2 regions of the Noviherbaspirillum sp. UKPF54 genome follow, and region 1 is predicted to be linked to the other one. Evidence: predicted binding sites of a transcription regulator. Region 1 holds the regulator's gene; the other holds the start of a gene.
What was found. The regulator NrdR, encoded in region 1, represses ribonucleotide reductase genes. The targets are predictions, from matches to a motif close to CACNANATNTNGTG.
Positions count from the first base shown of each region.

Region 2: a site for NrdR is predicted at 3,306-3,319, ahead of FAY22_RS08715 (ribonucleoside triphosphate reductase). Genes of this name have one in related genera too.

Region 1 is NZ_CP040128.1:926,645-934,528, forward strand. It holds gene FAY22_RS04410 (SDR family NAD(P)-dependent oxidoreductase) at 1-680, opposite strand, end outside; ZMP/ZTP riboswitch at 818-923, shown strand; gene glyA (serine hydroxymethyltransferase) at 1,013-2,260, shown strand; gene nrdR (transcriptional regulator NrdR) at 2,457-2,927, shown strand; gene pilV (type IV pilus modification protein PilV) at 2,993-3,562, shown strand; gene FAY22_RS04430 (PilW family protein) at 3,563-4,564, shown strand; gene FAY22_RS04435 (PilX N-terminal domain-containing pilus assembly protein) at 4,561-5,259, shown strand; gene FAY22_RS04440 (type IV pilin protein) at 5,240-5,719, shown strand; gene FAY22_RS04445 (GspH/FimT family pseudopilin) at 5,721-6,266, shown strand; gene ribD (bifunctional diaminohydroxyphosphoribosylaminopyrimidine deaminase/5-amino-6-(5-phosphoribosylamino)uracil reductase RibD) at 6,357-7,448, shown strand; gene FAY22_RS04455 (riboflavin synthase) at 7,462-7,884, shown strand, end outside.
Region 2 is NZ_CP040128.1:1,890,567-1,898,450, reverse strand. It holds gene FAY22_RS08730 (putative zinc-binding protein) at 1-203, shown strand, start outside; gene FAY22_RS08725 (anaerobic ribonucleoside-triphosphate reductase activating protein) at 332-1,015, opposite strand; gene nrdD (anaerobic ribonucleoside-triphosphate reductase) at 1,038-1,232, opposite strand; gene FAY22_RS08715 (ribonucleoside triphosphate reductase) at 1,267-3,288, opposite strand; gene nosZ (TAT-dependent nitrous-oxide reductase) at 3,917-5,842, shown strand; gene FAY22_RS08705 (4Fe-4S binding protein) at 6,026-7,884, shown strand, end outside.

The DNA.
Region 1 (7,884 bases):
ATATTCACATGCGGCGGCAACGTCGCAATCCAGTAGGCGGTTTCCGCGATGTCGACGGCCGTCAGCGGTACCGTGCCTTCATACACCTTGGCGGCGGCCGCGTCATCCTTCAGGCGCACGTTCGAGAATTCAGTGCCGCCGCACAGGCCGGGAGCGATATTGGTAGCCCGCACGCCGGTGCCGACCAGGTCGGCGCGCAGGTTCAGCGTGAACTGGTCGACAAAGGCCTTGGTTGCACCATAAACGTTTCCGCCCGGGTAGGGATAGGCGCCTGCCACGGAGCCGATATTGATCACGGTGCCGCGCCCGCGCGCCACCATCGCAGGCAACAGGGCGCGGGTGATCGTCACGAGCCCCGTGCAATTGGTCGCGATCATCGTTTCCCAATCCTCCAGCGACGCCTTGTGCGCCGGTTCGATGCCGAGCGCCAGACCCGCGTTATTGATCAGGACATCGATTTCCTGCCATGCATCGGGCAGGGCGCCGAGAGCGTTCTGGATCGATGCTTTGTCCCTGACGTCCATTACGATCGGCAGCAGGTTGGCCCCAAGCTCGGCGGCGAGCGAGTCCAGACGGTCCTTGCGCCGGCCGGCAGCAATCACTTGATGACCATTTTGCGCAAACTTGCGTGCCATTTCGGCGCCAAAACCGGATGTGGCGCCGGTAACCAGAACGATCATGCGATCTCCCATTGGTGATATGCAACGAATTGCGAAATTGTAGCCCAAAGGCGGCAGATGCTGCTCCTATGAAAACGGTGCAGAATTTTCCACCATTCTTGCTCAAATCAAGCACCTACCTTACAATTTGGTACCATTTCGTCTCACGTGACTGGCGAAAAGCCGGGCTTGCGGTTCCGGCGACAAGGTGGATATCCACCGGGGAACGTGAGATGTCTTTCGCCGTTCGCCTGGGCAGCCCAAATGGAATGTACGACTGAGGCTGCCTGTCTTCTTCTCATCAGCCCTCATTCGATTTCGGCATTGCATACTTAAATCGATTGGAGTTTTTCATGTTCGCAAAAGACCACACCATCGCCAAAGTCGATCCGGAACTTTGGTCCGCCATCCAGCAGGAAAACCAGCGCCAGCAAGACCATATCGAGCTGATCGCGTCCGAAAACTACACCTCGCCGGCCGTGATGGAAGCGCAAGGCTCGCAGCTGACCAACAAGTACGCGGAAGGCTATCCGGGCAAGCGCTATTACGGCGGCTGCGAGTTCGTTGACGTGGCCGAGACTCTGGCGATCAACCGCCTGAAGGAATTGTTCGGCGCGGAAGCCGCCAATGTGCAGCCGAATTCCGGTTCGCAGGCGAACCAAGGCGTGTTCTTCGCGATGCTCAAGCCGGGCGACACCATCATGGGCATGTCGCTGGCGGAAGGCGGCCATCTGACCCACGGCATGGCACTGAACATGTCCGGCAAGTGGTTCAACGTCGTTTCCTACGGCTTGAACGAGAAGGAAGAGATCGATTACGACGCGATGGAAAAGCTGGCGCGCGAAAAGAAGCCCAAGCTGATCATTGCCGGTGCCTCCGCCTATGCGTTGCGCATCGACTTCGAGCGTTTCTCCAAGATCGCGAAAGAGGTCGGCGCCTATTTCATGGTCGACATGGCTCACTATGCCGGCCTGATCGCCGCCGGTGTTTATCCGAATCCGGTGCCGTTCGCCGACTTCGTGACATCCACCACCCACAAGTCGCTACGCGGCCCGCGCGGTGGCGTGATCCTGATGAAGGCCGAGCATGAAAAGGCGATCAACTCCGCTATCTTCCCTGGCATCCAGGGCGGTCCGCTGATGCATGTGATCGCAGGCAAGGCAGTTGCATTCAAGGAAGCACTGTCGCCGGAATTCAAGGCATACCAGCAGCAAGTGGTGAAGAATGCCGATGCACTGGCCAAAGCGCTGATCGCGCGCGGCTTGCGCATCGTATCCGGTCGCACCGAATCGCACGTGATGCTGGTCGATCTGCGCGCCAAGAAAATCACCGGCAAGGAAGCCGAAGCGATCCTCGGTTCTGCCCATATGACCTGCAACAAGAACGCGATCCCGAACGACCCGGAAAAGCCGTTCGTCACCTCCGGTATCCGCCTCGGCAGCCCGGCGATGACCACCCGCGGCTTCAAGGAAGCGGAAGCGACCAAGGTCGGCAACCTGATCGCCGACGTGCTGGACAATCCGCACGACGCCGCGACCATCGAGCGCGTGAAGGCGGAAGTTAAGAAGCTGACCGACGCTTTCCCGGTATACGCACGCTAAGGCGAGGGCGGCGACGGCTGCTTCGTTGAACTGCTGGTGGAAGCGGAATGCTTTTGCGTATGATCAACGAAGCGCCATGTTCCATCTCGAAACAATGCCATATACCAAAAATATGTGATTGATGGCTCTGCGACCATGCAACAAAATTGACTAATTGATAACTGGTTGCAGAGCCTGATACGAACGGTTAACCGCTATGAAATGCCCCTTCTGTCATCATGACGATACCCAGGTCATCGACACGCGCGTGTCGGAAGAAGGGGACACCATCAGGCGCCGGCGTCGTTGCGCCCATTGCGACAAGCGCTTTACTACCTATGAACGCATCGAATTGTCGATGCCGGTCATCGTCAAGAAAAACGGTAGCCGCACGGAATATGACCCGGCCAAGCTGCGCGGCAGCATGATGCTTGCGCTGCGCAAGCGTCCAGTGTCTGCCGAAACGGTCGATGCTGCCATTCATCATATCGAAGAAAAGCTGCTGTCGAGCGGTGCGCGCGAAGTGCTGTCGGGGCACGTCGGCGAGCTGGTCATGCGAGAGCTGAAACGCCTCGACAAGATTGCCTATATCCGATTTGCCTCCGTCTACAAGAGTTTTGAAGACGTCGCGGAATTTCAGGATGTCATCGCCGAGGTCGGGCGAGAGCGAAAAAGTCCCTCCAAGTAATTCGTCTTGGTAAGCATAGGGCGAATTTTTGCGCCCGAAATGTTGTCAAATTAATAATAAATAGCATGGGTAAATCGACGAAAAACGGCTTTTCCCTGATCGAAGTGTTGGTATCGATCGTGGTTCTCGCGCTGGGCGTATTGGGAGCGGCCGGCATGCAGCTCGCAGCGATGCGTACTGCGCAACAGTCCGCCATTCAGACTTTCGCTTTTCAGCTCGCTGCGGAAATGGCCGGCGCGATGCGAGCCGGACATGGACGGCTCCTGCAAGAGAACGGCGCTGATCCATTCATCGGGCTCGATTACCAATCCGTAGCCGATGGCGACCTGCAAACGCCTGCAAAGCTTTGCTATGGAATCGAATGCAATGCACAGGAGCTGGCCGAATTTGAAATGTACGAGTGGAAAACGCGCGTCAAGGAAGCTTTGCCGGGCGGGCGCATCGTGGTATGCCGCGATTCCAGTCCGTGGAGTAGTGCCGCCAGGGCATTGACCTGGAACTGCGACGGTGCAGTGGATAGCACTGCGCCAGTCGTCATCAAGCTAGGCTGGCAAGTAAAAAATCCTGACGGAAGCCTGCTCCGGGATGCCTCCGGAATATCGGCTCCGTCCGTGTCACTGGCCGTGGCGCTGTGAATGGGTATGAAAGTATGCAGCGGCAATGACGGCGCGGGCTTGGCCCGGGCATGCAAACAATCCGGCGTGACACTGGTTGAGCTGATGATCTCGATGACGATCGGGATGTTGGTCGTGATGGCAGCGACAGCTATTCTCCTGTCCGCCAAATCAGGTTACCTGCTGCAAGACGACGAGGCGCAGATACAGGCCAGCGGCCGCTTTGCTATCGAAATGGTCTCGCGTGCGGTTCGGCAGGCCGCGTATTTTCCCGGGAATGGAGGTGGCAATGCGACGCCTGTCGAGGATGAGGTCGGGGCGATGATTGCCGGACTGGACGCGCGCAGTCTGAAAAGTGGCACGCAAGGCATCGATTCGCCGCTCAAGAAGTCGGTCAATGGCAGCGATGTGCTCGCTGTGCGATTTTTCGGCTCCGGCGCCGCAGGCAATGCCGACGGGACAATGACGAATTGCGCCGGCTTTGGCGTTGCTGCTGACGACGGGCGCGGCTGGAGCATCTTTTATGTGGCGGAGGATGCGACAGGCGAGCCGGAGCTGTACTGCAAGTATCAGGGCGCCAGCGGCTGGTCTTCCCAGGCAATCGCGCGCGGCGTTGAGTCGTTCCAGGTGCTGTACGGACTGGACACCGATGCCGACGGATTGCCGAACCGGTTTGCGATGGCGTCGGCTATCGATGCCTTGGATGGCGCTCTCGTCGTTGAAGGCACTGACGCCGCCGCGCGAGAACGGGACAGGGAGCGCAAGACCTACTGGAAGAAGGTCGTGGCAGTCAGGGTCGCGCTGCTTGTGCATGGCACGCATCGGACTCGTGCGGGCGGCATGGATGCTGATCGTGATTTGTTCGGCAAGGATTACGCGAGCGCATTCGCGGACACGGACAAGGGCGTGCGTATGCGGGAGGCGGAAATGCCGGCATCGCAGCGCGGCCGAATACGCCGGATTTTCGCGACGACGATCCATTTGCGCCCACCATCGTTGGCCTCGGAACAGGAGGCGCGATGAGGCGCGGACACTACGTCAAGCCTACACGGCCGCGCGCCTTCGCCTCCCGGGGCGATCAATCCGGAGCTTCTCTTATCGTCACGCTGCTGATGCTGACGGTGCTGGCAATGGTTGGGCTTTCGGCGGCGCAGATCTCTTTGCAGGACGAAAAGGCTTCGCGCAACGAGCGCGACCGGGAGATTGCCATGCAAGCTGCGGAAGCGGCGCTGGCCGATGCCGAACTGGACATCGAATCGGCGCCGCGTAGCTCCCTGTTTGCGTCCGATAGCAGCGAAGGGTTCGCACCGGACTGCAATAACGGCCAAACAGCGCGCTACCTCGGCTTGTGTCTATCGGGGCGGAATATCCGGCTAGCTTGGCAAGCGATTGATTTCGCGAGCGCGAAGTCCGTGCCGTACGGGCATTTCACCGGGCGCATGCTGCCAGCCGGTGCCGGGCCGCTGCCAATGCACGCGCCGAGGTACATCATTGAACTCATGCCCGACGACGAAGCCGGTGGTGCGACGCAGGAAACATATCACTACCGGATTACCGCCATCGGTTTCGGCGCAGCGAATGCCACCCGGGTGATGCTGCAAACGCTTTACCGAAAAGCGGGGAAGGGCGGCAAGGAACAGGCGATGCCGGTCGGCCGGCTCAGCTGGCGAGAAATACCGAACTGGAAGGAATTGCACGATGCTCTTGCAAGAAAGTAAGAACTCATTTGATCTTATGGATGAACCGCACGGATTCACGCTCACCGATCTCATGATTGCCCTTGCCATCGCCGGCCTGTTGACGGCGATGGCCATACCCTCGTACCGGGAGTCGGTGCGCAAGAGCAGGCGCGCCGAAGGCCGGGCAGCATTGATGCAAGTGATGCAGCAAGAAGAGCGCTTCTATTCAGCGCACAACAGCTACATCCGTTTTCATTCTTCCTCGTCGGACGAGGAGGAAAGAAAATTCAAGTGGTTCTCCGGGAATAGTGCGAAAAGCAGCGCATACGAGATCAAGGCGGAACCGTGCCAGGATGAGTCGATCGAAAACTGCGTGCAGTTGACGGCCATGCCGGGAACGTACAACGTGGATCTGAAATTCAGGGATCGGGAATGCGGCGATCTCGTCCTGACCAGCACTGGAGTCAAGACAGCCAACAACCCGGACTGCTGGAACTAGCATGCGGGTCGTCATCAGGCATGCAGGATGGAACGATGGATTCTCGCTGCCGGAATTGCTGATTGTAGTTGCCATCGTCGGGATTTTTGCATCGCTCGGCGCACCCAGCTTCCGGGACATGATCGAGCGCCAACGGATAGCGACGACGGTCAATGATTTTTTCGCCGCGATCTATCTAGCCCGCTCGGAGGCAATCCGGCTGGGCGCACGGGTCGATCTTGTTCCGAAGGATGCGGCTGGCGACTGGTCCAAGGGCTGGGTGGTCTTCATCGATGAAAACGGGAACCAGAGACCGGATGGTCGCGAACGGATCGTCTTTTCTCATGAGGCGGCGCGCGGAACGAGCATTGCGGCCAGCCTGACCGATTCAAAAGTACAATATCTGGCATATACCGGCTCCGGCCGCACGCGCACCAATTCCAGCAGCCAGACTACGCAATTCGGCTCCTTCACGTTCAAGCTCGGCAGCCAGACCAGGAAGATCAAGCTGAATTTCCTGGGGCGCCCGCGTGTCTGCAATCCGGACACCGACGGTGCCAGTTGCTGAGCAACTGATCGATTCGTCTTTGGCGATAGAATGGAGCCGGCCTGCGCAGGACGCCGGCATCGAATTCAATAACCGAACATAGTCAATCCCGTGGAAATTACCAGCGATCGGCAAGGCATCGAACGCGCCTTGCAATGGGCGTCGAAAGGCATGTTTACCACCTCGCCGAATCCGCGCGTCGGTTGCGTGATCGTCAAGGACGGACAAGTCATCGGCGAAGGGCATACGCAGCCGCCCGGGCAGGCGCATGCGGAGGTGCAGGCGCTCAATGATGCCGCCCGTCGCGGCGCGGACGTGCGTGGTGCGACAGTCTATGTGACCCTGGAACCCTGCAGCCATTTCGGGCGCACGCCGCCCTGCGCGGACGCCCTGGTCAGGGCGGGCGTGGCCAGAGTGGTTGCTGCAGTCGCCGATCCCAATCCGCTGGTGGCCGGGCAGGGCCTGGAAAAGCTGCGCGCCGCCGGTATCGACGTGACCTGCGGCGTGCTGGAGGAGGACGCCCGCGACATGAATATCGGATTCATGTCGCGCATGCGTAGCGGCAAGCCCTGGATACGGATGAAAGCTGCCGCCAGCCTGGACGGCAAGACGGCGCTCCACAATGGCCATAGCCAGTGGATCACCTCCAGTGCCGCGCGCGATGACGGCCACTGGTGGCGCGCTCGCGCGTGCACGGTGCTGACGGGAATCGGCACCGTGCTGGCGGACGATCCCCAACTGAACGTGCGGGCCATCGAGACACCTCGTCAGCCGCGCCGTATCGTCATCGACAGCCAGCTTCAAATAAGCCCGCAAGCGCGCATATTGGAGGGCGGTGGCACATGGGTCGTTGCCGCGCATGGCGATCCCGAAAAGGAAGCGCGATTGCGCGAACGCGGCGCCGAAGTCATCGTGCTTCCAAATGCCCATGGAAAAGTGGACTTGCCGGCGCTGATGCTTGAGCTCGGCAGGCGCCAGGTCAACGAAGTGCATGTCGAGGCAGGATTCAGGCTGAACGGTTCGTTGATCCGCGAAGGCTGCGTCGACGAATTGCTGCTCTATCTCGCGCCCAGCCTGTTGGGCGATGCGCAAGGCCTGTTTGATTTGCCGGCGCTCGCCAGCCTCGATGGCAGGAAGACGTTGTCGTATCACGAAGTCAAGCAAATCGGACCGGATTTGCGTATCCTTGCTCGTTTCATTTAATCGGATTTCAAGCATGTTTACCGGAATCGTCGCCGCCGTCGGCAAGATCACTTCCATTTCTCCATTGGGCAGTCAAGCCGATGCCGGCGTGCGCCTCGCTGTCGATGCCGGCGCCTTGCCGATGGCCGACGTCGCCCTCGGCGACTCGATTGCATTGAATGGCGCATGCATGACTGTCGTGCAAAAGACAGATCAGGGTTTCGTGGTCGACGTGTCGCGCGAGAGCCTCAACCGCACCGCAGGCCTGGATGCGCTGGGAGAGGTAAATCTGGAAAAGGCACTGACATTGGCCGAGCGCCTGGGCGGACACCTGGTGTCCGGCCATGTGGACGGCCTGGGCGTAGTGCGCAAGTTCGAGCCGGTCGGCGAATCGATGGAGCTGGTGATCGAAGCGCCGAAGGATCTCGCCAAGTATCTCGCCTATAAAGGTTCAATC
Region 2 (7,884 bases), 960 kb from region 1:
CACTGGACGGCTGCCCGCTGGCGTGCACCAAAAGCACCCTTGCGCGGCACGGCATTACGCCCGATCACTATCATCAGTTCAATGACTACGGCGTGAAGAAGCGCTATCACGCCGATTTCGATGCGCAGGACGCAGAAAAAATCATCGAGAAGGTCTCAGCCTCATTGGGCGAGGCTGCCGTGCCCGGTGCGAACGCCGGATAAGGTGCATCGGAGCAAGTCCATGGCAGGCTGATGTGCCGCATGTGCGCGTCCATTTCGATCAGCCTTTTCCAAGAAAAAAGAAGCAGGAATAGCGGCAGGGCGCATGGCAGCGCTCCCCGCCGCGGCGCCTATGCCCGGCGCAATGTAAATTGCGGAAAGAGCAGCGACAGCTTGTGTTCCAGTTCCGTGCGCGGATAGCCGGCCATGGCGGTCGCGTTGAGCGCCTTGTCCTTGCACCCTTGGGAGCGGAACACCTGCAGCGCGTAATTGGACACGCCCATGCCGGCCAACTCGCGCGCGAGCTGCTCGATACTTTCTTCCGGCAGCAGCGTCGGATGCGCGGTGGTGCGTACCTCGTACTTGACCCCGGAGGCAAGCACAGCCGCCAGCGATGCGCGCGCAGGGGCGCCGCTGTCGGGAACGCCGGTCACGCTCTCGTACTGGTCGAACGGCGCCTTGATATCGATCCCGACCCAGTCAAGCAGCGGCAGTACCTCTTCCAGTTGTCGCGGATAGGCACCGCCGGTATGCAGGCCCACGTCGAAGCCTAGCTTGCGGACATCGCGCATGGCATTTGCCAGGCCGGGGTCGAGTGTCGGTTCGCCGCCCGAAAACACGACACCGTCGATCAGGCCGACGCGCCTTTGCAGCAGGCCGAGCACGCGCGGCCATTGCAGCGGGCTCTTGTGCGGCCGCGGTTGCAGGTGAGGGTTGTGGCAATAGCCGCAGCGCCATGCACAGCCTTGCGCGAAGACGACCGCGGCCAGCTTGCCGGGGAAATCGGTGGCGGTGAACGGCGTGACGCCGCCCACCTTCAGCAAGCGCTGCGCCGGCTCAGTCGCTGTGCTGCGCGCACTGCTCACTGAAATACTTACGCTCATGGAATTCTCCTTTCTTGCCTATATTAAATGAGGACAGCGGGCGGTGGTAGCCCATTACGCGTGTCCAGATTTCGCAGCGCTGGCGTTCTGCGTCGGTCAGGATGATTTGCTTTTTCGCGAGTGCTGTTTGATTGCTCAGATCGGTCATGATCTTCCTCCTTTTGGGTTGATGTGGACGGGCGTTACTGCGTTTCCGCTTCCTGCTCCTTGCGCGCGATGATCTCTGCATCGCACTTCGGGCAGAACTCGTGGCTGCCGCTCAAGTAGCCATGCTTCGGGCAGATCGAGAAGGTCGGCGTCACTGTGATGTAGGGCAGGCGAAAGCGCGACAAGGCACGCTTGACCAGCGAGCGGCAGGCGTCGGCGCTGGAGATCGCCTCGGTCATGTATAAGTGCAGCACTGTGCCGCCGGTGTACTTGCGCTGCAGGTGGTCCTGGCGTTCGAGCGCCTCGAATGGATCGTCGGTGAATCCCACCGGCAGCTGCGACGAGTTGGTGTAGTACGGCTTGTCCTTCGTGCCGGCCTGCAGGATCTCCGGGAAGCGCTTGCGGTCTTCCTTGGCGAAACGATAGGTCGTTCCTTCGGCCGGCGTTGCTTCCAGGTTGTACATGTGACCGGTCTGGTCCTGGAACTGCAGCATGCGTTCGCGTACGTGGTCCAGCACCCGTACCGCGAAGGCATCGCCCCATTCGGTGGTGATGTCGTGCTCGTCGCCGGTGAAGTTGCGGATCATCTCGTTGATGCCGTTGACACCGAGCGTCGAGAAGTGGTTGCGCAGCGTGCCGAGATAGCGCTTGGTGTACGGGAACAGGCCGTTGTCCATGTGGCGCTGGATTACCTTGCGCTTGATTTCGAGGCTTGTCTTGCCAAGCTCCAGCAGTTCATCGATGCGCTGCATCAGGCCCGCCTCGTTGCCTCGGTAGAGATGGCCGAGGCGCGCGCAGTTGATCGTCACTACGCCGAGCGATCCGGTCTGCTCGGCAGAGCCGAACAGGCCGTTGCCTCGCTTGAGCAGTTCGCGCAAGTCGAGCTGCAGGCGGCAGCACATCGAGCGGATCATGTTCGGGCTCAGTTCCGAATTGATGAAGTTCTGGAAGTAGGGCAGGCCGTAGCGCGCCGTCATCTCGAACAGCAGTTCCGCGTTCGGGCTGTCCCAGTCGAAGTCGCGCGTGATGTTGTAGGTCGGGATCGGGAAGGTGAACACGCGACCCTTGGCGTCGCCGGCCATCATCACTTCGATGTAGGCGCGGTTGATCATGTCCATCTCTGCCTGCAGCTCGCCGTAGGTGAACGACACTTCCTTGCCGCCGATGACCGGCACCTGTTCGCGCAGGTCTTCCGGGCACACCCAATCGAAGGTGAGGTTGGTGAACGGTGTCTGCGTACCCCAGCGCGACGGGACGTTCAGGTTGTAGATCAGTTCCTGCATGTACTGCTTGACATCGCCGTAGGTCAGGTTGTCCTTGCGGATGAAGGGGGCCATGTAGGTGTCGAACGAACTGAACGCCTGGGCGCCGGCCCATTCGTTCTGCAGCGTGCCTAGGAAATTGACGATCTGGCCGACCGCGCTCGACATGTGCTTCGGTGGGCCGGACTCGACCTTGCCCGGTACGCCGTTCAAGCCTTCGTTCAGCAGCGTGCGCAGCGACCAGCCGGCGCAGTAGCCGGACAACATGTCGAGGTCGTGGATGTGGATGTCGGCGTTGCGGTGCGCTTCGCCCACTTCCGGCGGGTACACGTGATTCAACCAGTAATTGGCGATCACCTTGCCCGAGACGTTCAGGATCAGGCCGCCGAGTGAGTAACCCTGGTTGGCGTTGGCGTTGACGCGCCAGTCAAGCTGCTCGAGGTACTCGTTGATCGAGGATTCGACATCGACCAAGGTCTTGCGGTCGCTGCGCAGCTTCTTGCGCTGTTCGCGGTAGACCACGTAGGCACGCAGCGTCTTGCGATAGCCGGCGTCGAAAAGCACCGATTCGACTGCATCCTGGATCTGCTCGATGTGCGGCGCGCTCGAGCCTTGTAGCTGGATGCGCTGCATGACGGTTTGCAGCGTCAGCGACTCGGCTTCTTCATGCCCGAATTCGCCTGTGGCTTGGCCCGCGCGCAGTAGTGCGGACAGGATCTTGTTCGGATCGAACGGCTTGGTACTGCCATCGCGTTTGATGATATGGGTGAGGAAAGTGATTGCGCGCGGCGTCATTGCATCTCCTAGATTTGCACAACATATTGTGGTTGCGGCGATATTAATCACTAAATCTGGGGTGAGCAATGCGAGCAATAGGAATTTTTTAATTTCTTGATCTGAATTAATTCGAGATTTTGGCGGCGCGCCGCCCAGAAATTCTTGATCCTAAGTAAGTGCGTAACGGGATATGCATGCAATGCGGTGGCGCTGCGGCGGTCTTGATAATCCGCCTACTCCGTAAGGTCTAGAGACCAATGCCGGCGCCTACGCCGAAAGGACTATGGCGATAGCTATTTTGGCTGCGCACATCCTCCCTATAACGGATGTCGTGTATTTTCCAAAAGACATATGCTTCTACCGCTTTTTTTACTGCGGAGTTACGAGCTTGGGCAAATGGCCGTCGGAATGGATTGCTTGATGTAAATCATTTGTTGCTCATTCTCAAGAAATATATGCTTTCTCGCGCAATTTCCTAGTTGCTCCTTCCCAATGAAGTCTTTTGGCTTCACTGGGACAAGATTGATCTAGATCATATTTTTTGCGGAGAGGTGCCGCCGATAATATGCATCGACAAGACATCTTAAATTGATTTTTTGCAACAGATTTTCTTAATTCAATGGCATCCGATACAGGAAAGGTAAACATGGACAACGCCAAGAAGACCAAGTTGAACAAAGATGAGCCGGCAGTGGGAGCCCGCCGCCGGTTTTTGGGCCAGAGCGCATTGCTGGGCCTCGCAGGTGCTGGTCTTTTGACTGGCTGCAAGGAGGATGCACCGGTAGCGAAGGCATCGGCGTCGGCCTCTGCGCATGCAGCCGGCGGGTCGCATGAAGTCGCGCCCGGCCAGTTGGACGATTACTATCTGTTCTCCAGCGGCGGTCACTCGGGCGAGATGCGCATCATCGGCATTCCGTCGGGCCGCACCCTGCGCCGCATTCCGGTGTTCAACATCGACCCGATGGTTGGCTGGGGCATCACCAACGAATCGAAGGCCATCATCGGGACCAAGCCGGACGGCAGCCTGAAATACAAGACAGGCGACACCCACCACGTGCACGGCAGCTACAAGGACGGCACCTACGACGGCAAGTACCTGTGGGTCAACGACAAGATGCATTCCCGTATCGCGCGCGTTCGCATGGATACGATGGAGTGCGACAAGATCACCGAACTGCCGAACGTGATGGGCTATCACGGCACCTTCCCGGACAAGCGCGACCCGGTCGACCCGAACATCAACTACACCACCCGCGTCTTCTGCGGCGGTGAATTCCATGTCCCGTTCCCCAACGACGGCCGCGATCTGGAAGATCCGAGCAAGTGGGGCGTGCTGTTCAGCTGCGTCGACGCGGAGTCGATGGAAGTGCGGTGGCAAGTGCGCATCGACGGCAACTGCGACTTGGTTGCCACGTCGTACGACGGCAAGTATGCCGCGACCAACCAGTACAACACCGAGAATGCCGCCGACCAGGCTGGCATGATGGCCGCCGAGCGCGACGCCTGCGTGTTCTTCGACATCGCCCGCATCGAAAAGATGATCAAGGATGGCAAGTACACCACGATCGGCAATTCCAAGGTGCCGGTGGTCGACGGCCGCAAGGCAGCGAACCAGGATCCCAAGACCGCGCTCACCTGCTACGTCCCGGTCGGCAAGAACCCGCACGGCGTGAACGCCAGCCCGGATGGCAAGTACTTCGTCTGCTCCGGCAAGCTGTCGCCGACGGCGACCGTGATCGAAGTGGCGCTGGTTGAGAAGTGGTTCAACGGCGAGCTGAAGACTGAGCGCGACGCAGTGGTTGCGGAGCCGGAAATCGGCCTGGGCCCGTTGCATACCGGTTTCGACGGCAAGGGCAACGCCTTCACCACGCTGTTCCTGGACAGCCAGATCGTCAAGTGGAACGTCGACGCCGCCATCAAGCAGTTCAAGGGCGACAAGAACGCAAAGGTCATCCTGGACAAGGTCGACGTGCACTACCAGCCGGGCCACGGCTATGCGTCGATGGGCGAAACCAAGGAAGCTGACGGCAAGTATTTCAACTCCGGCAATAAGTTCTCGAAGGACCGCTTCCTGCCGGTGGGCCCGCTGCATTCCGAAACCGAGCAGATGATCGACATCACCGGCGACAAGATGAAGATCATTTCCGACCACACCGCCTATCCGGAACCGCATGACGCGATCATCGTGCGCCGCGACATCGTCAAGACGCGCCAGATCTACAACATGGACGACTTCCCGAACGCGGTCAAGCCGGAAAACGCCGGTATTACCCGCGAAGGCAAGAAGGTGCATGTGCGCCTGATGTCGGTGGCGCCGGCGTACAGCATGCCGGTGATTAAGGTGAAGAAGGGTGACGAAGTCACGATCACGTTGACCAACCACGACAAGGTGGAGGATCTGACCCACGGTTGCGCGATCCCGAACTACGACATCAACTTCATCGTCAATCCGCAGGAAACCAAGTCGGTAACCTTCAAGGCCGACAAGCCGGGCGCTTACTGGATGTATTGCACCCACTTCTGCCACGCGCTGCATCTGGAAATGCGTAGTCGTTTCCTGGTGGAGGCATAACAGGCACCCGGTGCTTTGCGTAGGGCGGGCACGGCAGTCCCGCCCTACGGTTTTTTTAGAGCCTGTTTCCATGTGGAGCAGGTTCTGATGAAAGATTTTTCGCCGCACGCTGTTGCGCCGAGAAAAAGCACGCATTCAACGCATGCCGACTGGAACGCTTCGGAAATGCTCAAGCAAATCAACATGAACCACTCTCTTCGTCGGCAATGGCTGTTGCAGCTGGCGCTGTTCCTCTGGGTCGCAATCGCCGGCCTGATTGTCGCGCCGCGCGCCAATGCCTCGATGTACGACACGCAGCTTCCGCCCGAACTCACGAACGGCCCGGACCTGTGCGCCTACGCGCCGTGCGGCGAGGTGATGCCGTCCGCACAACACTTTTCCAAGCGCAAGGGCGCGCCCGCCTATGTCGAAGCCTATGCCGACGACAACGGCAAGCAGCGCGTGGTCGGTTACGTTTTCTTGTCTACCGACGTGGTAGACATTCCCGCCTATTCCGGCAAGCCGGTCATTACGCTGATCGGCATGGACACGAAAGGCATCATCACCGGCGTGCGCGTGTTGAAGCACTCCGAGCCGATTCTGCTGGCCGGCATTCCCGAGTCGGTCCTGGTCAAGTTCGTTCAGCAATATATTGGCAAGTCCGCCGCGGCCAAGCTGGAGATCGGCCACGGTCAGAGCGATGACGGCGCGGTCGGACTGGACGCGATTTCCGGCGCGACGGTGACCGCAATCGCGGAAAACCAGGTGATTGCGCAAAGCGCCTACGAGATCGGCAAGCAGGTCGGCATCTTCAAGGTGACGGCAAGGCCGCGCGCGCACTTCACGCCGCTGCGCGAAAAACTGGACTGGGCCGCGCTGGAAAAGGAGGGCAGCGTCCAGCACTTAGTGGTGCAGGCGTCCGACATCGGCAGCGGCGACAGCGACCGGCCTTACATGGATCTGTATTTCGGCTACCTGAATACGCCGACGCTGGGCATCAGCCTGTTGGGCGAGCACGGCTATGAGCGCCTGATGCAGGATCTGAAACAGGATGAGCACGCGATCTTCGTCGTCGCCAACGGCCAGGTGTCTTTCAAGGGCTCGGGCTTCGTGCGCGGCGGTATCTACGACCGCATCCAGGTCAGGCAAGATTCCGGCACCTTCACCTTCCGCGACACCGACTACCAGAACCTGTACCACCTGCAGCCGGGCGATGTGCCGTCCTACAAGGAATCCGGCATCTTCATCGTCCGTTCCGCCAATTTCAATCCAGCCTGGCCGTGGAAACTGATCTTCCTTGCCAACAAGGTCGATCCCGATACGCGCGCCAAGTCGTTCGCGCACTTTGATCAGGAGTACTGGCTGCCGGCGCGCTATCTGGAAGGCGGGCGGCCCAAGGTGCAGCGTCCGCAGGCGGCGTGGAAGCTCGCCTGGGAAGGTAAGAAGCTGGAGATCGCACTGTTCGTGATGTTCCTGGCGGTGACGGCCGGGCTGTATTCGCAGCGCGATCGCCTGGTGCGCGCCTCCAAGCGCAAGCACAAGCCCTGGATTTCTATTCCGCGCCATTTGCTCTGGATTTTCTCGGTGGGATTCGTCGGGCTGTACCTGAAGGCCCAGCCGTCCATCACGCAGGTGATGACCTGGTTCCATTCGCTGATCCACCAGTGGAAGTGGGAGCTGTTCCTGTCCGACCCGTTCATCTTCATCTTCTGGTGGTTCCTGATCATCAGCGTGGTGGTGTGGGGCAGGGGACTGTTCTGCGGCTGGATGTGCCCGTTCGGCTCGCTGCAGCACCTGGCCTTCAAGCTCGGACAGCTCATCGGCCTCAAGCGCTTCCAAGGTCTATTGCCGAAGAAACTGCATGACAAGCTGAAATGGATCAAGTACGTCGTGTTCGCGGTGCTGGTCGGCGTGTCGTTCTATTCGATGGAAATGGCGGAGCACCTGGCCGAGATCGAGCCGTTCAAGACCACCTTCCTGGTGGGCGTGTGGAACCGCTCCTGGCCGTTCGTGCTGTTCGTCGGCGCGATCCTCGGTATCTCGATCTTGAGCGAGCGACCGTA